Regions from separate parts of the Nostoc sp. UIC 10607 genome, predicted to be linked through region 1. Evidence: predicted binding sites of a transcription regulator. Region 1 holds the regulator's gene; each other region holds the start of a gene.
What was found. Region 1 encodes HrcA, which represses chaperone genes, less so after heat shock. Its sites were predicted from a motif close to TTAGCACTCNNGANTCNNGAGTGCTAA; they were not measured.

Region 1 (7,326 bases):
TTACTGGCTATTTTGTGGATTTTACTTGTGGTGCTAATTGCTCAGATGCTACCTTGACTTGGAGACAACAGGGTGTGCAATATATTGTTGGGTTGAAAGCAGGCAATCGCACTTCTTTGGTAAAAATGGCTAATTCTGCGATTAACTAATTCTGTGGGTTTCAGTAAAAAGCAAACAAGCGGTAAGTTTTGTAGCAGTGTCTAAATCTCTGTTACAAAACTGAATTACGAATTACGAATTACGAATTACGAATTACGAATTATTTTAATCCCTAGCTAAGGCCAGAGTCTGATTTTACTTCCCAGCGAAACAGCCGTGGCAATTGAGATACATCTATGGCGTAGTTAACAATCCACAGCACCAATTCAAAAACCAACAAATATCGTACCCACTGCAACTCGCTTTTGGAATCCAAAAGTGTCAAACCCTCATACAACTGCCAGAAGCGGTAAGGCAGGTATATATAAGGTACCATCACCCACACTACATTTTGCAACTGCCTGAGTGTTACTCTCTCAGAGATGATTTGCAACCCTAATACGATAAAATACCAACCAAGCACAGTTAACACACTGCGATCGCCCCACCAGACACCCCACAAAAGCATAACTACTAATGGCAGCAGTACTCCTAGCAGTTGCACTGAGCCAAACCAGATTTTATACCAAGCGGGAAATGGTAGAGGTAGAGTATAGGGCTTTGTGTGTTTCCACCCCCAATTTACAACCACAATAAAAAGTGTGGCAATTAGGAAAAAGAGGAGATTTTCTAGGAACAGATAGAGGTTGGTGTTTAAGGGAGCCATCGTGATCTTAAGTAGTATTTTTGCTATTTCAACGACCTAGCCAAGTCTTGATGATGTCAAGAAGACTGGAACCACCCCAAACCAATGCCAAAAGTATGGAAGTAGTTAAAACTGCCCCCAGCACACACATAACTAAACCACCCAAGCTAATAGCGCCATCATCTTCCGATAAACCAAAGCTAGTTACAAAAATTCCCATTGCTGGTAGGGTATTAGTTCCTGGAATCGGAATCATCATAGAAATTGCCATCAAGGCGATCGCTATACCAATGGTCACTCTACCAGGTAAAGTAGTACAGATATAGCTCAGACGAGGACGAGCGATCGCTTCAATTCTTTTTAACCAAGGAATCCCTGCTTTCAAGAATCCCTGAACTGTTGTGAGTTGGATAGGGTGACTCATCATCCGCTTGGGTAGCCAGGGGGTTTTGGCACCGGCGATTAGCTGTACCGCTAATAGGAAAATCAGGATGCCGAAAGGGACTGAGTATCCTGGTGCTGGAACTGGCAAAGCTGAAGGTAAAGACAGGATAATCAGCAAAAATCCAAAAATTCTTTCTTTTGCTAATAGTAAAATCTCTGCCAAAGTTACTTTTGAGGGTCGATCTTCCTCAAAAAAATAGCGTTGTAATTCGTTAGATAGTTTAGCCATATATCACCAGGATTTAGCAAAATTTAGTAAATAAATATACCAATTAACAAGCCAGATTCAGCAAAGATAATTGCTCATACCTCAAAGTAGCCGAGTGATTTCATTAGTTCTGGTAAATCCAGATCCATAGAATTTCTTACCTTTCAACAATAGATCCACAACATCTTAACGTTTAGCAATTTTCCTGAATAAAAAGTAATATTAAATTTCCTTAAAGTTATTGTGTAAATTATGGAAATGTCATGACAGATGGAACATATTGGGATAAGGGTGCAAGATGCAAAGATATTTGAAAGTACTAAGACTATTTTGGAGTGCTGCGATCGCAGCAGAGTTAGAGTATCGGATTAACTTTTTCATAGCTACCCTCAGCAGCTTGGGAAATCTTGTCGGTAGCCTCTTTGGACTATTCTTGTTTTACCGGACTGGCTACACTTTTAGTGGTTGGTCATGGGAAGCAGCTTTAGTAGTTCTAGGACTTTTTACCTTACTACAAGGCTTTTCTGCTACTTTTCTGGCGTCGAACTTAAATCGCATTGTCCGCCATGTCCAAGAAGGCACTTTGGACTTTATATTATTAAAACCTATCCGCAGTCAGTTTTGGCTTTCCACCCATACCCTTTCACCTTGGGGAATGCCGGATCTAATTTTTGGTAGTGTTATTATTGGCTACGCGGGTAAACGCCTCGGTGTAGGGATAGACGACTATCTACTTGGTGTGCTGCCATTATTATTCAGCTTGGTGATTCTGTACAGCCTGTGGTTTATGCTGGGAGCGATGAGTATCTGGTTCGTCAAAATATACAACGTCACAGAAGTTTTGCGTGGTTTGTTGGAAGCTGGACGATATCCCATCGCAGCATATCCTACTGCTTACCGTTTTTTCTTTACCTTTGTGATGCCAGTAGCATTTTTAACTACTGTCCCAGCCCAAGCGCTATTGGGTAGGAGTGAAATTAGCTGGTTGATAGGTGCGGCAATATTGGCAGTAGTGCTGTTTTTCGCTTCTACTTGGTTTTGGCGGTTTGCGTTGCGATTTTATACCAGTGCTTCGAGTTAGAGACATCACCTGATAGGATTAATCCCTATTTAAGGATTGAAATAACTAAAAGCTTCTGAGAGATAATCAGCAGCAGATGCCACAACTGCGATCGCACTTTCATAATCTAGACGCGTTGGCCCCAAAACTCCCACACTTCCTACTGGTATTGAACCTCGGCGATAGTTGGAAGAAATCAAGGTGCAGGTACGTATCGGTTCTAGTGGGTTTTCTGCGCCAATGCGAACCGTTACCCTTGGCTTACCTACATCCTCCTGCTCTGGTTCTTCAAATATTAATCGCCATAGTTGGTCTTGTTCTTCTTCCAGCAGGTGGATAATCGTTTGTACTTGCTGCAACTGGGAAAATTCTGGCTGGCGCAAAACTTCTGACACACCCCGAACCATAATTTGTGTTGCAGTCGGCGCATGAGTCCGACGAGTCAATTCGGCAACTGAATTTTTCAAGAATTCCCCGTAGCGTTGGAACTCCTGATCTAGTTCGCTCCAGTTGAGGTTGGCTAATTCCAATAGACTTCGCCCCCGCAAATGGCTATTCAAAAAGTTAGAAACAATCTGCAACTCGCGATCGATTACCTCTGAATCCCGTTGTGTTTCCTCTGGTGTTGGCGACAAATCCATCAACTTGGAATGTGTCTCATAACCATCGGTCACTACAATTAACATGATCCGCCCCGCTTCAATTTGCACTAATTGCAGATGTCGCAATAGTGCTGTAGTAGTTTGCGGCATAGTAATCAAGCTAATGCAACCACTCAAGGTTGCTAAAATTTGTGCTGCTCCTTGCAATAGAGTTTCTAAACTCCAATCTTCCCACTGGAGGCGGTTTTGCAGTGCCAACTCTACTTCTCGCCCTAAATATTCTGTTCGCGTAGCATCTGTCTGCGACACACTGCGCGAACGCAGAGAAGGGGTAATTAACTGGTCAACATAAATGCGGTAACCTGAGTCAGAAGGTATTCGTCCGGCAGAGGTGTGTGGTTGGTAAAGTAACCCAGACTTTTCTAAAACGCCCATCACATTGCGAATTGTCGCCGAGCTTACACCCAGATCGTACTCCTCGATCAAAGCCTTTGAACCAACAGGCTCTGCCGTAGCAATGTAGTGACGTACAGTTGCCCAAAGTATATGCTGTTGTCGATTTGTTAACTGGACTTCCATAGGGTATGTTTTGCTAGAGGCAAATTTTAATCAAACTCTGGAAAAATTTCTGGATTGATCGAAACCAAAGAATATTAATAGTTTATTAAGATAACAAATTATACAACTATATTGTGATAATTAATTTTAAGGTTCAAGTACATAACTCTTTAAAAGTGCGCTTTCAATATAATCTAGGCTTTTGCAGCAATAACTGAGGGTTTGAATTGACAACATCCTTTTTGCTTTATGTTTGCATAATTCTACACTGATAAAAGTATTGTGGGATACGTACTTTTGCGGTGATCGCAGCATAAGATCGGGGTCGAAAAGTTCTGTAAGATATATAACCAGTAGATAAACTTATAAGCTTTCCTAGCAAGCCCCTAAAATGTGGTGTTATTTTCAGCATACCAAAAGCCAGATGGAAGAGTAAGTTCCATCTGAGTAATGCACCTAAACACTAGCTAATACTGGGGAATTGAATGGTCTACTAAGACAGAATAAGCATCAATACCACCTGAAATATTTTGCACATTTGTAAAACCTTGAGCAATTAACCACTGGCACATCTGGGCAGAGCGGATGCCGTGGTGGCATAGTACAAGGGTTTCAGCTTGGGGATTGAAGAGGTTAGGGACTTGATCTCCCCAATCGGCAAATTGGCTCAGGGGTAGATTGACAAAGCCCTCAATGCTAGCAATCTCCAATTCTTGTGGTTCGCGTACATCTACTAACTGAATACTTGCATCACCAGAAGAAAGACGTTGTGCCAGTTCTTGTACACTAATCTGGTTCATGGGTTAACTAAAAGAATTCCCTATAAACAGTCCTAATCCTATTTATGGTGGCAGAAAATCTCTGCCTTTGCATGAGTATCCATTCTCAAGAAGGCTGATAAATCCTGGTAGGCTTTCTGCTTAAATGGCTGTAAACCGTCTTTTTTAAAGGTTTAATGTGAATAGGCAACGCTCATTTATTGGTTTTATCGTAGCTGGTGCGATCGCACTGCTAGTAATTGCGATCGCTAGTTTCTACTGGTTTTTCGGCAAAAGTCCGGCTAACCTCATTGCTTCTACCTCTCAGCCTAGTGCAGCCATATTCGTGTCGAAACTTTCCCCTGCAATGGTTTCATTGCTGGTGAATCCTGACCGTTTACAGGCGTTGGAGCGTGAAGGAGAACTATCTAAACTCAAAACCAGTTTATTCGCCAAGAGTGGTATAGATTACAAACAAGATATTCAACCTTGGTTAGGGAACGAAATTACATTAGCTATTACCACCTTAGATATTGATCGCGATCCAGAAAACGGACAGCAGCCAGGGTATCTATTAGCACTAGCAAGCAAGCAACCGGAGAAAAGCCGCGAGTTTGTCGAGTTGCTGTTTTCCAAACGGGCGTTAGCTGGGGCAAACTTAGCTGTTGAACAATATAAAGGTATAAAGCTGATTTCTGACAATTCTCAATCAGAACAAGACTTACTTGCAGGTGCTGTTGTCGGTGAAGGCTTTGTATTGTTTGCCAACGATCCTAAAGTTCTACGAGATGCTATCAATAATGTCCAAGCACCCGATCTAAATTTGACTAGCTCCTCCGAATATCAAAAAGCTACCAAAGAACTGCCCAAAGGGAGTTTAGCTGTAGCTTTCTTAAATCTTCCCATCGTCGCAAAATGGCAAGGGTTAGAGCTGCCAGAACAAACCTATGACAGCGAAATAATTTCCCTGGCGTTGAACCCCAAAGGATTACTAGCAGAAACCACCTTTTTAACTTCATCGGAAATTGTCCCCCCATCCTCACCACTGTCTAAACCTGTAGGAGCATTGCAATATATTCCAGCCTCCGCAGGTTTGGCCATTTCCGGCTCAAATTTGAGTAATTTGGGTAACAGTGATTTAGCCAAACTCTGGAGACAAGCAACAGCAACTATATATGGTTCTGGGGAAGATGTAGTTTCTCGGTTAGCAAAACCTTTAGCGGATGTTCAAAAACGCTGGGGCATAAACTTACCAGAGGATATTTTTAGCTGGGTACAGGGAGAATATGCCATAGCATTGTTACCTGATAAAGAACAAACAACCCCCCATTGGATTTTTGTGGTGGAAAAATCCGAGAGTGTAGAACAAGGCGTTGCTCGATTAGATGCGATCGCTTCATCCAACGGACTCAGCATTAATCCATTGAATATAGACAAGCAAAAAATCTCTGCTTGGACAGAGTTAACTACGGCTACTACAAAAGCAGATGTCAAAGAGCGGCCATCGTTCAGTATTGAAACAAAAGTGCGAGGATTGCATACAACTTTAGGAAATTACGAAGTTTTCACATCTGACTTAGAGACGATGAATGAAATTCTCACAACCAAGGATAATTCCCTAATTGACAATGCCAAATTCCAAGATAGTATTGCTGCGATTCCCCTACCAAATCAAGGCTATATATATCTTGACTGGACAAAGAGTCAGAATTTGTTAGAGCGTCAAGTACCAGTTCTCAAGTTAGTAGAAGTTTTAGGTAAACCGTTTTTTGATAATCTGCGATCGCTCACAGTCAGTAGTTACGGAACTGACACGCGATCGCTCAAAGGTGGCATTTTCTTCAAACTCAATAATTCGTGATATTTTCACATAAGTTAAAAATGCAGAAGGTAAAATAATTTTACCTTCTGCATTTTCTTGATCCATGATATTTAGGTAAATTTTATGTAACCTTTGCTATTTGTATTTTTAATCTTTGGATAGCTATTGGCTGCTGATCTAAAATCGTCCGTCGAGGGTTTTCTTTAAGGGAAAAAATTCTCCAACCAACAGAGGTAATTACATCTAAATTATCAGTTCGCTAATTGTAGCTGCTGTCTAGATCAAGAAACAACCTAGCAATTAGCTGCCTGCTTTTAATGGCATTACTTGTGGCACATTTTAATGTGGCACAAGTAACTGAAATTTCACTGGAATTTTTTAACTAGAATATGTATATATCATTACTAATCTAACAGCCTGTTGGAGGGCTACTATGAAATACTGTCGCCCCCGACTTCAGTTTCGCGGCGGCTGGTTGTTGGCTATACTTACCGCCATCACAGCTACGCCAGTAATAGCAGAGACAGCAAATTTTGGTACTCTCAATCTATCTACAAACTTTGATCCAGCACAAGGAACACTGCAAGGGTTTACAGGTGGTTCTTACTCATTGTCTGCCATAAGTAACCGCGATCGCGATCAAAAAGCCTGTATTGGCTTTGCCGATCCCAATCCAGATCACATTATGGTTTTGGAAAAGGACTTTTCCCAGCTGACAATACAAATCGATAGCAACAACACTGACACCACTTTACTCATCCAAGGCCCAGATAAAACAACAATTCGTTGCGGTGATGACACTGGCAAAAGTAAAGATGCTAGCATTAGCGATCGCAACTGGAAAAATGGTACCTATCGGGTTTGGGTGGGTACATTTAACCCTGGGGTCAAGCGTGATTATACTCTGACGGTGGAGCAGAAATGAAGTAAGGAGTAGGGAGATGAGGGAACAGAGGGGTAGAGGAGACAAGGGGATAAGGTGACTTAAGTGAAATAACTTACAACAAGTCTTTCCCTTCTCCTTGTCCCTAAGTCCTCTTCCCAATGCCCAATGTCCCATTTCCAATTATTAGGTGTAACGCCTGAGACG
Region 2 (7,326 bases), on a different contig from region 1:
CTTGCATGAGGAACCAGTCATTTCACGACTGGTTTCTCACTATGGGGTCATAGTCATTATTGCTGATGCTCAGGTAAGCGCAAACGTGCCACAATATAGCTGCTTCGATCTGGAACTGCGAGGTACTGTTTCCCAGATTGAAAGCGCCCTAACTTACCTAGATGAACTGGATTTAGAAGTTTTGCACCAATCCAGCCCTGAAGAAGATGGTTGGTAGATTTAGTTAGGAGTTAGGAGTTAAAAAATTCATAATTCATAACTCCTAACTGTTAACTATTAACTTTGTTTAAGCCATTTGATTTTCAATCGCCCACCGCGCTAGTTCAGTGCGGTTGTGGAGATTGGTTTTGCCCAACATATTGGACACATGGCTTTCAACTGTGCGCTGACTAACATTTAGTTCTTCAGCAATTTCCCGGTTAGCTAAACCCCTAGCGACAAACTGGACTACCTTCAGTTCAGTTGGGGTTAATTGCACATCGAAGGGAACTTGGATACGGGAACCGTTTTCGCCTCCTTTTGCTTGGTGTTCTTTCCAACGGATAGTTTGTTTCAGCGAGGATTCAACTTGCGCTACGAGTTCTTCTGGTTCAAAGGGTTTGACCATATAAACATCAGCACCTTTATTCAGACCCTTAACTCGGTCTGCACTTTGTCCCTTAGCTGAAAGGAAAAGAACCGGAATCCAACTGGTGCGTTCGTTTTGCCGGACTTGTTCCACAAAAGTATATCCGTCCATTTCCGGCATCATCACGTCGCAGATAATCATGTCTGGAACATCTTGCTCTAAAATTTCCAGAGCTTCACGTCCATTTTCGGCGGTGATGACTTCGTATCCCCGGAATTCTAAGTAATCCTTCACCAGCAAGATGAGGTTAGGGTCATCATCAATCAATAGAAGTCGTTTGTGATCTTTCATGCTGGGCTCTTTCATAGCAGTGGCACTTGTCGCGCTTCGGTCCATCAAAGTCTTGAATATTTATCCTCTATGGTGGGTTATTTGGAGATGTTGTCCTTTTTCCTACTTAACTTGCCTTTGCTGTCTCGAAGTCTCAAAAATGCCGAGCACTTTCAAGAGACTGGTAGCTCGATAGCAAAAGTCCAGCAAGGATACGTATAGCAGTAGTATCTATAATGCGCTATTATATATCGCATTGAAAGTGGCGGGCGAAAAAACACTGATTAAATAATAATCCTTCTGACTCACAAGTAAGTATTGGCTTAAAGATGACCCTACCTCAAAACCAACCCGCACTTTCTTAAAGCTTACTGCTGTACCATATCCTTCGGTTGTTAAGCCTCTATGAGGTGTTCACAAGAAACTAGGGAAGTTTCTGGCAAAGGATGGGTTAAAAATGCATATTCTTCTACCACCTTATTGCCTATTAAGTGTTCTTGGATGATCCGCTCAATAACTTCCGGGCTTGCTTGGCGATACCAGACACCATCAGGGTAAACCACCATTATGGGTCTAGAACAACAAACGCGCAAGCACTTGGCTTTAGTTCTATAGACGCAAATGGGATGACTCTGTTGCGGCTCATCAAGTTTTAACTCTTTAAGCTGCTTTTTTAAGTATTCCCAGGATTCCAGACTAGCTCGTTTTGAGCAGCAGTTAGCAATTGTCTGGTCAGCGCAAATAAAAATGTGTCGCTGAATTTTTGCAAGTCCTAAAATTTCTACGCAATTACTCAGGGCTTTATGTTCTAGAGATTTAGTGGCTTTGGGGATTTGATGGCTGGACTGGATCACTGTATTGTTACTTATCGAGCGGCTCCCTGATTACAGTTCTATAACAATTTCCAAGCTTTGCAAATAAAGTTGACCATAAAAAAATATTCGGAACTTACGGAACAGACCCTGAAAGATAGAAATAATTAAGCATTTATACTTAAGTACATCTATGAGCCTCTAGTTCGGGAACCCGTACTCAAAGAATTCTTGCCATCGGACGCTACTTTTCGGTAGATTAGCACTCAGGAGTCGAGAGTGCTAAACTCTAAGGGAAAGAAATAATATGGCAGCTTTATCTTTAAGCGTTTCTACAGTTAAACCTTTGAGCGATCGCGTTTTCGTAAAAGTGAACGCCTCTGAGGAAAAGACCGCAGGTGGTCTGTATTTGCCCGATACCGCCAAGGAAAAGCCACAAGTAGGGGAAGTAGTTGCCCTTGGCCCTGGTAAGCGTAACGATGACGGTAGCCGTCAAGAATTGGAAATTAAAGTCGGCGATAAGGTGCTGTACTCTAAGTACGCTGGCACTGACATCAAGCTCGGTACCGAAGAATATGTACTGCTTTCTGAAAAAGATATTTTAGCAGTCGTTATTTAGTGGGCAATGAGGAATAGGGAAGAGTTTTCCCGATACCCCATGCCCAATTCAAGAAAAAATTGACCTAATCCCGGAATTTAGACACCTATGGCAAAGCGCATTATCTACAACGAAAACGCCCGTCGCGCCTTAGAACGAGGCATTGACATCCTGGCTGAGGCTGTAGCTGTTACCCTTGGTCCCAAAGGTCGTAACGTAGTCCTAGAAAAGAAATTTGGCGCACCACAAATTGTCAATGACGGTGTAACGATCGCCAAAGAAATCGAATTAGAAGACCATATTGAAAATACTGGCGTAGCTTTGATTCGTCAAGCTGCTTCTAAGACAAACGATGCTGCGGGTGATGGCACCACAACTGCCACCGTTTTAGCTCATGCGATCGTCAAAGAAGGCTTGCGGAACGTTGCAGCTGGTGCTAACGCAATTTCCCTGAAGCGTGGTATTGATAAAGCTACTGCCTTTTTGGTAGACAAAATCAAAGAACACGCCCGTCCAGTGGAAGATTCCAAAGCCATTGCCCAAGTTGGTGCAATCTCGGCTGGTAATGACGAAGAAGTCGGTCAGATGATTGCCCAAGCAATGGACAAGGTGGGCAAGGAAGGCGTAATTTCCCTAGAAGAAGGGAAATCTATGTTCACCGAATTGGAAATCACTGAAGGGATGCGCTTTGACAAAGGCTACATCTCTCCTTATTTCGCTACCGACCCTGAGCGGATGGAAGCGGTTTTTGATGAGCCTTTCATACTGCTGACCGATAAGAAAATCGCTTTGGTACAAGACCTCGTACCAGTGTTAGAGCAAGTAGCTCGTGCTGGTCGTCCTTTGGTGATTATCGCCGAAGATATTGAAAAAGAAGCTTTGGCAACCTTGGTAGTAAACCGTTTACGCGGTGTGCTAAACGTGGCCGCTGTTAAGGCTCCTGGCTTTGGCGATCGCCGCAAAGCACTACTAGAAGATATCGCTGTTTTAACTGGTGGTCAACTAATTACCGAAGATGCGGGTCTGAAGCTGGATAATACCAAGCTAGATAGCCTGGGTAAAGCTCGCCGGATCACCATCACCAAGGACAGCACCACAATTGTTGCCGAAGGTAACGAAGCTGCTGTTAAGGCTCGTGTCGAACAGATTCGTCGTCAAATCGATGAAACCGAATCTTCTTACGACAAAGAGAAATTACAAGAGCGTCTTGCTAAACTCTCTGGTGGTGTTGCTGTAGTGAAAGTTGGTGCAGCGACCGAAACCGAAATGAAAGACAAGAAGTTGCGCCTAGAAGACGCTATCAACGCGACCAAAGCTGCTGTGGAAGAAGGTATCGTTCCTGGTGGTGGTACAACTTTGGCTCACCTTGCTCCTGAATTGGAAGTTTGGGCAAAGAGCAATCTTAAGGATGAAGAGTTGATTGGTGCTTTGATTGTCGTTCGCGCCTTACCTGCACCTCTGAAGCGGATTGCTGAAAACGCCGGTCAGAATGGTGCTGTGATCGCTGAACGCGTGAAAGAGAAAGACTTCAACGTTGGCTACAACGCTGCGACAAACGAATTCGTCGATTTGTTAGCTGCTGGTATTGTTGACCCTGCTAAAGTGACTCGTTCTGCTCTGCAAAACGCTGCTTCAATCGCGGGTATGGTGTTGACAACCGAATGTATCATAGTTGACAAGCCTGAGCCTAAGGATAGCGCTCCTGCTGGCGCTGGTGCTGGTGGCGGCGACTTCGATTACTAATACTTTGTAGTTACATAATTTGTAAAACAGCTGCTTCCCTTGTGGAGGCGGCTGTTTTTTTGTGTCAAGATTCAGGTGTTTCAAACGAGAAAATAACAAAATGGAAGATTACCAAGCCGCTTTTATGCAGCGTCACTGTGATACTGAAATATTATGTAGAAAAGAATCGGAAAGAAGAGTAGCCGCTATGCACTTTGGAGGTGTAACCATTGAGTGTTTATTAAAAGCAATGATTTTTGCTACCTTAGCAAAGGGTGCAACTCAGGAATGGAAGACAGATTCTACTAATCCCGGGCATACTATTACTAATCCGGGACATAGTTACATAGAAGCATTAAATCGGCACAATCGACTTAAATCTAGAATTGCTCATTTTCCTGAAGTGCGAAAATGGCTTAATGAAGTGGAAAATCCAAATAGCCAAAATTTTATAGATATGCGTTATTGTGGCCTTGAGCCTGATGATGAAAGTTACAAACGTTGGTTAAAAGCTTATCAGAATCTCAAGAGGTGGTTACAAAAGCAAGCTACTCAACTTTAAAGAGGTGGTCAAATGCAAGAAAATTGGCAGGTTTTGCTAAAGCAAGAAATTGCAAACCAATATGTGCATAATTCACAAGAATGGGTTGATTTAAATATTTCTACATCAGGTTTATTGAATTTGACTATTGTAAGCGATCGCTTTATTAATTTATCTATTCCTCAAAGGAAAGAACAAAGTTTTAACTTACTTAAATCACAAGTTCCTCATTTATCTCCTGGGTTTATTTCCTTATATACGCCTCAAGAAGCAGATTCACTAAATCTTTCTGCACCGCAGGCTTTTAATACAGCTTCAGTACAAACTTGGCAAGATTTAGCAATTCAAGCAGCAAATCCGCAAAATCAACCTCAACTTCCCCAGCCTGAACCCAGTTTACCCAGAACCGTAACCTTTTATTCCTTTAAAGGAGGAGTAGGTAGAACTACTGCATTAACTCATGTTGCCTCAATTTTGGCAGTACGTGGTCTTAAAGTCGTAGCCGTGGATTTAGATTTAGAAGCACCTGGCTTGAGTACAGCATTCAACCTCAAGCCACAACCAAAGTATGGAATAGTTGACTATTTTTATGAGCGTTCCTATTTACCAGAAGACGTAGAACCAAGTATTTCAATTTCTGAAATATTTGGCGAAGTGAAAATATCTAACGCCACTGGAAGATTATTTGTTGTTCCGGCTGGTTCTCTTAATCTTGATTATGTCTCCAAAGTTGATGATCTTCATGCTACTACTATTATTGATGGAGATCAAAGTCTTTGGTCTTTTTTTAAACGTGAAATTTACGAACAATTAAAACCTGATATTATCTTAATTGATTCGAGAACTGGAATCAATCAATGGGGAGCTTTATCATTAATTCAAGCAGCTGATGAAGCAATTATATTTCTTTTCCCTAACGAACAAAATAAACAAGGAATAGAACTGCTAATCCAATCACTGCAAGGGCTAAAAAACTTATCAATTAATTTTGTTTTTTCTCCTGTTCCTGATGTTACTGAGATTGGTTTATCGAAAGTAAAACAAATTTGGTACTCATTGCTGAACAGATTAAATACGGGAATAAATGAAAATTATGAAACAGATGAAGATGAGTCAGATTTAGATAATTCTCAAACTCCAATAGAAAAACTTTTAGTAGTCCCTTATCTTTTGCCAATCGCTTTGGCTGATAGCTATCCTGTACAAGGTATGCAAGATTACTACACAAAAATTGCTAACTTAATTGATGAAAAAACTGATGAACTCAAACGTAGCAATGTTTTAAATACAATAGATCATCGGTGGAATATTATTGAAAGTCTGCAATTTCCTGAAGTAAATGCTGCTGATCCAAGACAAGATTTGAATCTACTATTTCAGCGTACTACTGATTTTGAAAGATTTTTAGACGATACAACCTGCCTAATTAGAGGGCGAAAAGGCACAGGAAAAACCGCACTTTATTGGCTTTTTCTAAAACACAAAAGTGTTGCTCAAAAACTAGCTCATGGACGGTTAGATAATACTGTATTTTTGTCAGCACATGGGAGATTTCAGGAAAGTCGTCCAACTCGTGATGAATTTCAAATCATCCATGAAACTTTACAACAAAATAGAGGTACATGGGAAGCTTTCTGGAGAGCTTATTTACTACTTAGATGTCATCAGGAAAATTTGTTTAACTTTCCTAAAGGAAAGAAAAGCGCAAAGTATAGTGAATTGAGGAAAATTATTAATAATTTACCTAAAGAAAGATGGCAGTCTGAATCTACTCAAGTTTTGTTAGAATTATCTACTAACTCTGAACTCCGCCTCATAGTCAAAGATGCCATAGATATTCTGCTTAATGAAGAAGCCAAAAATAATTCTCAAAAACTGTGGTTTCTTTACGATGATTTAGATGAAGATTTTCCTGAAGTAGGAGGAATAAGACAGCAAGCACTCACTGGATTATTTCAATTAGTCCAATCTTGTGATGCTAACAGATTAACAGAAATTAGATTTAAAATTTTTTTAAGAGAAGATATATGGAATCGTTTAAGTTTTGACAATAAAAGTCATTTTACTGGACGGGATATTATCCTACAGTGGACTAGGATTGATTTTTTACGATTAGCACTTCGTCAAGCAATACAATCTGAAGATTTCAAGAATTTAGTTGACCGTATTTCTCCTGTCGCTTTTGAAAGTATTGATCAAGCTACAGAAGAGGCAATTGATAAAGCCTTAGAATTACTGTGGGGAAGTCGTCGCCGAGGTGGAAATAGAGCTAAAAATGTATCTCGATGGGTTTATGAACGATTAACAGACTCAAGTAGCACTACTTTTCCTCGGAGTTTAAGTATATTACTGAAAGGAGCAAAAGAACAAGAACTAAGCTATAAGGGACAATCATCAAGCAAATTTCGTACAGACCGTCTACTTCAAGGAAAATCCTTAGAATTTGGTTTGAAAAAAGCATCAGAAAAGCGGTGTGAAGAAATTAAAGAGGAATACCCTGATTTGACTAAATTTTTTGATTCTCTTAAGGGTAAATTAGCCTTCTTATCTAAAGAACAGTTACAAACAGTATGGCAAGAGTCAGCACATGATATAGCAGACTTTGAAGAATTTGCTTCTTTTTTAAGTGAAATTGGCATTATTGAATGGCGCGAAAAAGAGAAACGCTATAAGGTTGCTGATATCTATGTATATGGTTTTGAAATGGATCGTAGAGGCGCGGTATAAAAATGTTTTAGGTTTTTAAGATTTTGAT
Region 3 (7,326 bases), on a different contig from region 1:
AATAAAAACAATCGGTGGTGCGTCGGGGTTAGCTTTTAACCATTGCCGAGGACGCAAATCTTTAATTTCAAAACATTTGTCTTCTAAAGCCAGTAAAAGGTCATTAGGAAAATCTGTATCAGCTTTATCAATTTCGTCAATTAAAACTATAGTTCTATATGGCTTTTCACTCTTTTTTTGATTTAAAAAATCTCTATCAAAAGCATAGCCTAATGGCCCCAATTCCAGATAATCTTCAGGATTTGCCGGATTAGATTGTTTATCTTTAATTTCTACTTTTGCCAGTTGTGCAGCTTGTAATCTACCAATGTAGTCATAGCTATAAAATCCATCTTGAGCTTTGCTAGTTGACTGCACATTCCAAAGACGGTAATCCCACTCATAACTAGTATATTGTTTACTAAGTTCATAGAAAACAGCGCGAGCAAGTTCACTTTTGCCACAACCAGGTTCTCCTTCTAGCAGCAATGGCCGATGTAGTTTAATTGCTAAATTTACTGCTTCTTTTAGAGAATCACTAGGGTAGTAAGCATACAATTTGCGACGCAGTTGCTCATTTAACTCACCTCCCTTCGGAGGGTGAATTTTTCCGGTATACTCAATTTTTTTTTGATTCATGGGTATTTCTGCCATACATCAGCAAAGTTTGTTGTCTTAGATTTAAAATGGTTATAAATTTCTTGAAGTAACTTTAATGTATCGCCATTACTTTTTTGGATTAAGATATCAGCAATCTTTTCTGCATTATCTTGAGACAACGGGTTTTGTATTTTTGCCCCAATATCCAACAACGCATTAACTATATCTTCTTTATCTTCTTCTTTAAATGGATTAGCCGGAGGTAGTTCGATAATTTGTGTCGATTCTATTTCTCGCTCATTGGCTTGATTATTAGATAGCAAAAACATAAACATTATACCTGGAGTTTTTGTTGTAGTTAATTTCTTAACTAAAGGCATCCAAAAATCATTAATTATTTCCTTGCAGTCATAAGGATTATCAATAACAACAAGTAAATTCTCATTTTTCAAAGATTTAACAAGCCTTGTTATAGGATATTGTTCTTCAAAGCGATTTGAGAGTTCATTAATACTTCTTGAAGAGAATTGAGAGCCTGATAACAAAAAAGGCTTGCATTTTAGTCTATTGGTGTTTTCAATCTCCAACTCTAACCGTCTCAGCATCCAGGTTTGACTATACTTACACGTATTAGCAACTAGAAAAGGCTTATTTGGATTGCTAAAGTTTGTCTTTAGTAATTTAATTTGTGTTCTATGGTTAAATGAACTCAATCCTTCTACTAAACGAGTTTGATCGGTAGCATTTTTATTATAAATGGGGTGATAAATAGCAAAATTATCCCAATTCTTTATTTCTAAAGCTGTACAAAAAGCCTCAAATATATCATCATCAATTTCTTTACCTTTCTGAAAATATCTCCAATTTCTAGAGGTGACTCTATCAGCATATAAACATTGAATTTCAATTTCTTCTATAAAGTCCTTAATAGTAAATTTTTGTTTTTTTAGTTGATAAATATATGTATTTACTTTATTCGTTGCTGTAGGCGTAAATATTTTTTGTTCTTGGTTTACTAATTTTGTAAGTTGTTCACTGGTAAGTGGCTCCTCATCAGCATTATTTATTTTTAGGTATTTTTTTACATATTTTTTAAATAGTTGCTGACTCACAATAATCAGTGCATCTGCATTGTTTTTTCTGTCACCACTTACAGTCCAACCTTTGTGTTTTATAGATTGTTTAATTTGTTCAATCCCCTCTGGTGATGCCTTGATTAGTACCATTGCTTGTTGCGATCGCTCTACTCAACTAGATCCTGATCAGATCCTGATCAGATTTTTGCACTTATTGCGATATCTGGTGAACTAAAAGAGTCGAACACAACAGGAAATTGCAGACAATGGCAGATAAATCGACTCAACAAGCCAATTTAGCCCAAAAAGTATATGTCAGCACTACTGTACTGAGTGGACTGCTACTTGTGACTAGTGTTGGACTTGAGAGTATGGATAAAGTTTCTCAAGGGACGACAACTGGCTTGACAAAAGTGGCTGTGGTGATGATGGATAAGACCAAAAAAATGTCTCAAGATGCCAATCGTCGGATGTTGGAAGAAGCTTTGAAAAACACCAAAAGACCGCCAAATTGGCCTTTGGACTAGTTTTCGACTGGTTGTATCTGGTGTTCGATGGTGGGTGAAGGCGGTGCGATCGCGCTTAACCCACTCGACAAGCAACTAAGGCTGTTGGCGTATCCTTTGCCAAACAGTAAAACCCAAAAGAAGGATAATGCTACTGGCGGTAGCCAGCATCACAGCCAAACTCATGCCTTGTATTCTCATTGCCAGCAAGTTGAAAACTAAGGTAATTGACCAAAGCGTGAACGCAGCATGGCGCTGGGAGAGTCCCCAGGCAAGTAAGCGGTGATGCAGGTGATCTTTCCCTGGAGTACTGAGAGGGTTATTTCCTGCTAGTAGCCGCCGCACAAATACTTGAGTGGTGTCTAGCACTGGTAACAACAGAAATAAAACCGTGGGAATTAGTGCATAAACTGTGTTTTGTTGCAGTTTGCCTAAAATACTAGTTGCTGCCAGCACATAGCCGAAAAAGTATGCTCCGGCATCACCCATAATAATCCGTGATGGATGGAAGTTATGGCGCAAAAAGCCTAGTGCTGCACCCCCCAAGGCTGCAAGTACCAAGATTGCCGCTGCACGATTGTTAAATTGGGCTGCAACCCCCAACAAACTCATGGCGGTAATAAAGCTGATTCCTCCTGCCAAGCCATCCATACCATCCATCAAGTTGATGGCGTTGGTAATTCCTACCACCCATAGCACGGTTAGCGACATGGACAGGAGCGAGTCAATGGGGGTACCAAACATAACTTGGACACTAATGCCATTAGCTACTAGCAACAGTGCCGTAACAATTTGCGCCCACAATCGAACAGAGGGCGGTAAGCCGAACTGATCGTCGATAAAGCCCACAAGGACTAATATCGAACCCCCCAACAGAATAGTGAGCACCTGAGCCAGTACGTTTTGCAGTTCGATAGGTCGTAAAAGGCTAGCTAATACCAGTGCGGCAATCACACCTGCGTAGATAGCCAGCCCCCCTGCATTGGGCAAAGGTTCTCGATTGAGCCGTCGTGCGTTGGGTTGGTCTGCCCAACCTACCCGCAAGGCGAATTTGCGTACTGTTGGAATTAAACGCCATGTTACAAGCCAAGCCAAGAGAAACGTAAATACTACTGCCAACCAGCCGGTGCCGCTAGGGTCGGCAATACCAAGGAACTTAAGGGAGTTGTCTAGATTCATCTCCCAATTCAAGCATTACTGCCTGTATCTAATATGAGCATCACCTGTATATTAATCAATTTTTTTTATTTCCATTTGTAACTTGAGCCGCTTGGAAGATTAGCACTCTTGCCCTGTGAGTGCTAAATTGTCTAATGGAAGCGCTAGAGAAATAAAACATGGCGAAAATTATTGCATTTGACGAGGAATCGCGGCGAGCTCTAGAAAGGGGTGTTAACGCCCTTGCCGATGCCGTAAAAATCACCTTGGGGCCCAAAGGTCGCAATGTCCTTTTAGAGAAAAAATTTGGCGCACCTCAAATTGTCAACGATGGTATCACTGTTGCCAAGGAAATTGAATTAGAAGATCCTTTGGAAAATACTGGTGCAAGACTCATCCAGGAAGTGGCCTCAAAAACTAAAGATGTCGCTGGGGATGGTACAACCACCGCCACAGTTTTAGCACAGGCCTTGATTCGGGAAGGTTTGAAGAACGTCGCGGCAGGTAGTAACCCGGTTAGCTTGAGACGCGGGATCGACAAAACTATTGAGGCACTGGTAAAAGAAATTGCCAGAGTAGCCAAGCCAGTAGAAGGAAGTGCGATCGCTCAAGTTGCAACTGTCTCTGCTGGTAACGATGAAGAAGTTGGCCAAATGTTAGCCCAAGCAATGGAAAAAGTCACCAAAGATGGTGTCATTACCGTTGAAGAATCTAAATCCCTCACCACAGAACTAGAAGTAGTTGAGGGGATGCAGATTGACAGGGGTTACATTTCACCCTACTTCGTCACCAACAACGAGCGGCAAATAGTCGAATTTGAAAACGCCCGCATCTTGGTTACTGACAAAAAAATCAGCAGCATCCAAGATTTAGTACCAGTGTTGGAAAAAGTCGCCCGTTCTGGTCAGCCCTTGCTGATCATCGCGGAAGATGTCGAAGGTGATGCTTTGGCAACTTTGGTAGTGAACAAAGCGCGGGGTGTACTTGCTGTGGCTGCAATTAAAGCACCTGGCTTTGGCGATCGCCGCAAAGCTTTGTTAGAAGATATTGCTATTCTCACCGATGGACAGTTGATTTCTGAAGAAATTGGCTTAAGCTTGGATACCGCTTCTCTAGAAGCGTTGGGAACTGCCCGCAAAATCACCATTGACAAAGAAAGCACCACCATTGTAGCTGGCAGTGTCACCAAGCCAGAGGTACAAAAGCGGATTTCTCAAATTCGCAGGCAGTTGGAAGAAACCGATTCTGAGTACGATCAAGAAAAACTGCAAGAACGCATCGCTAAACTCGCTGGCGGTGTGGCAGTAATTAAAGTGGGTGCGGCAACCGAAACCGAACTCAAAGACCGTAAACTGCGGATTGAAGACGCGCTGAACGCTACTAAAGCCGCCGTGGAAGAAGGTATTGTTCCTGGTGGTGGAACGACCTTAATTCACTTAGCTAAGACGGTAGAAGCGATTAAAAACAGCTTAGAAAACGAAGAAGAAAAAATTGGGGCTGATATAGTCCAACGAGCGCTAGAAGCTCCCTTGCGTCAAATAGCAGATAATGCTGGTGCTGAAGGTTCTGTTATCGTCTCTAGAGTCCGAGATAGCGACTTCAACATTGGCTACAACGCTGCTACCGGAGAATTTGAAGACTTGATCGCTGCCGGGATTATCGACCCTGCCAAAGTCGTGCGTTCAGCTTTGCAAAACGCTGGTTCCATTGCTGGTTTGGTCTTAACCACCGAAGCGATCGTTGTTGAAAAGCCGGAGAAGAAATCCGCCGCGGCTGCCCCTGATATGGGCGGTATGGGCGGCATGGGTGGCATGGGTGGCATGGGCGGCATGGGCGGCATGGGCGGCATGGGCATGTTCTAACTTCTGCTCACCCAGATAAATATTTTTTAAGCAGTTTGTCTTGCCAAGGCAAACTGTTTTTTTATACTGACCATTGCTGATTCAGAAGCAATATGTTATCTGTATTGCTGGTAACTCACTGAACGTAAATAAACTTACAGCAGTTTTCATCTATTTAAAGCACACGTATTGTCGGGGTACAGCATTGCTTTGCCCTTACAACTGAAAATAGCTGTAATTATGAAACTTTTCAGTGCTTAGTTATGAGTACAACTGACTACCAACAAAATGTTGATGACCAAATTAGCAACCTAAATAATTGCTTAATCTAGAAATTGCCCTCTTTGTATTAATTTTTGTAAAATTATGTGTAAGTTATCAGTTGCTACGAGTCAATTATTTTTACTAATGACTAATAACTAATAACTATTAGGTAATATTGCATGGCACGAAAACTGCGTCGCCTTCCCAAAGTAGTAAATAGACCATATGAAGATGAGTTCTATCACCAACCAGGGACTATACCTGGAACCATTTTTATTGATGCAGATGCTCCACCACCGATAATTTTCTTGATTGACTATAATCAAACCAATTTCATCCACAAACAAATATTAACTCCAGAAGAATGTATCCCATATCTTGATAGCGAATCAATTTCTTGGGTAGACGTACAAGGTTTAGGCAGTCAAGACATATTAGAACGATTGGGTAACGTTTTTGAGTTACATCCTCTAGTTTTAGAAGATATAGTCAATGTACCGGAGCGTCCTAAAACAGAGGATTATGAAGACCAATTGCTATTCATTGCTCGCATGGTAGTACCAAAAGAAAGAACTTGTGGTTTTCACAGCGAACAAGTGAGTTTGATCTTAGGGAAAAATTATTTGTTGACAGTACAAGAAGAACCAGAACATGATTGCTTTGAAGCGGTGCGATCGCGGATTGAAAAAAACAAAGGAATCATCCGTAAACAGGGAGCCGATTATTTAGCTTACGCTGTGTTAGATGCAATTATTGATGGCTTTTTCCCAGTGCTGGAGCTTTATGGGGAGCGAATCGAAGAGTTAGAGGAGGAAGTAATAGTTAAACCCACCCCACAAACACTACAAAATATTTATAAAATTAGGCGAGAATTACTGCAACTGCGTCGTGCTATCTGGCCGCAGCGAGATGCAATTAATTCTTTAATTCGAGATGGTAGCGAACTGATTGGCGAAGAGGTACGAATCTACCTGCGAGATTGTTATGACCATACAGTGCAAGTGATGGACATGGTAGAAACTTACCGAGAACTAGCATCTGGATTAATGGATGTGTACCTTTCGGCAGTGAGCAATAAAATGAATGAAATCATGAAGGTGCTAACGGTGGTTTCATCAATTTTTATCCCACTAACTTTTGTTGCAGGAATATATGGTATGAATTTCAATACTGAGAAATCGCCATATAATATGCCTGAATTGAATTGGTATTGGGGCTATCCAATTTGCTTGGCAGTGATGGGAGCGATCGCACTTGGTTTGCTATTCTTTTTTTGGCGACGGGGCTGGCTACAAAATTCTGTAACAATCAAGCGTAATTAAAGGTTGTAGATGGACGATGGGTCAAATATATATTCATTAGCACCGGGAGTTAAGATTCTGAGTTATGAGGAGTAGCGACCAGAATTTAGTAGTTTTGACGATTTATATTATCGGTATTTCCTACGTTTTTAACCGCATGGTTGAATCCATAGATGACCAAATTAAGTTCGAGTTTAAGAAAGGAATCGTTGACGAACAACTCAAAGAACAAAATCTCGACGATAAAATTGGGATTTCCTTTAAACTCAAATCTTCATACCCAATTGACGATCTGAAAGATTTAGGAATTAGCATTGAAAATAAATCTGATAATGTTGCTGTATACGTTGACTGGGACAACAGTTCTCTAGTAGTTGAACATAGCAAGCAATCGCGCCGCGTAATTCGGAAATCACCAGACTTAACGCGCGACTTAGCAGTACCTCAAAGTCCTAGCCTAATTGCTCCCAAAAAAACACTATCTGAAACGGTGACAGCAGAAGATGTTTTCGAGCGCGATCAAGTAGCTGGAACCTATTCAGCAAAAAAACCACTAATTGATATCAATGGGCTACAAAAAGGGCAAAAAAAGTTGTACAAC

Region 2: groES (co-chaperone GroES) is a predicted target of HrcA. The motif match lies at 1,970-1,996, and genes of this name have one in related genera.
Region 3: groL (chaperonin GroEL) is a predicted target of HrcA. The motif match lies at 3,440-3,466, and genes of this name have one in related genera.

The regions. Positions count from the first base shown of each region.
Region 1 is NZ_JBIQNW010000039.1:44,071-51,396, forward strand. Features, by position in the region: gene ACEYW6_RS25270 (hypothetical protein) at 1-149, shown strand, start outside; gene ACEYW6_RS25275 (hypothetical protein) at 272-805, opposite strand; gene ACEYW6_RS25280 (exopolysaccharide biosynthesis protein) at 834-1,457, opposite strand; gene ACEYW6_RS25285 (ABC transporter permease) at 1,735-2,517, shown strand; gene hrcA (heat-inducible transcriptional repressor HrcA) at 2,547-3,677, opposite strand; gene ACEYW6_RS25295 (rhodanese-like domain-containing protein) at 4,124-4,456, opposite strand; gene ACEYW6_RS25300 (DUF3352 domain-containing protein) at 4,614-6,275, shown strand; gene ACEYW6_RS25305 (hypothetical protein) at 6,670-7,161, shown strand.
Region 2 is NZ_JBIQNW010000010.1:113,097-120,422, forward strand. Features, by position in the region: gene ACEYW6_RS12295 (NIL domain-containing protein) at 1-217, shown strand, start outside; gene ACEYW6_RS12300 (response regulator transcription factor) at 287-964, opposite strand; gene ACEYW6_RS12305 ((2Fe-2S) ferredoxin domain-containing protein) at 1,294-1,752, opposite strand; gene groES (co-chaperone GroES) at 2,018-2,329, shown strand; gene groL (chaperonin GroEL) at 2,417-4,051, shown strand; gene ACEYW6_RS12320 (hypothetical protein) at 4,152-4,592, shown strand; gene ACEYW6_RS12325 (ParA family protein) at 4,605-7,298, shown strand.
Region 3 is NZ_JBIQNW010000056.1:19,079-26,404, forward strand. Features, by position in the region: gene ACEYW6_RS29055 (AAA family ATPase) at 1-618, opposite strand, end outside; gene ACEYW6_RS29060 (hypothetical protein) at 615-1,805, opposite strand; gene ACEYW6_RS29065 (hypothetical protein) at 1,922-2,182, shown strand; gene ACEYW6_RS29070 (MraY family glycosyltransferase) at 2,258-3,340, opposite strand; gene groL (chaperonin GroEL) at 3,499-5,181, shown strand; gene corA (magnesium/cobalt transporter CorA) at 5,604-6,746, shown strand; gene ACEYW6_RS29085 (hypothetical protein) at 6,811-7,326, shown strand, end outside.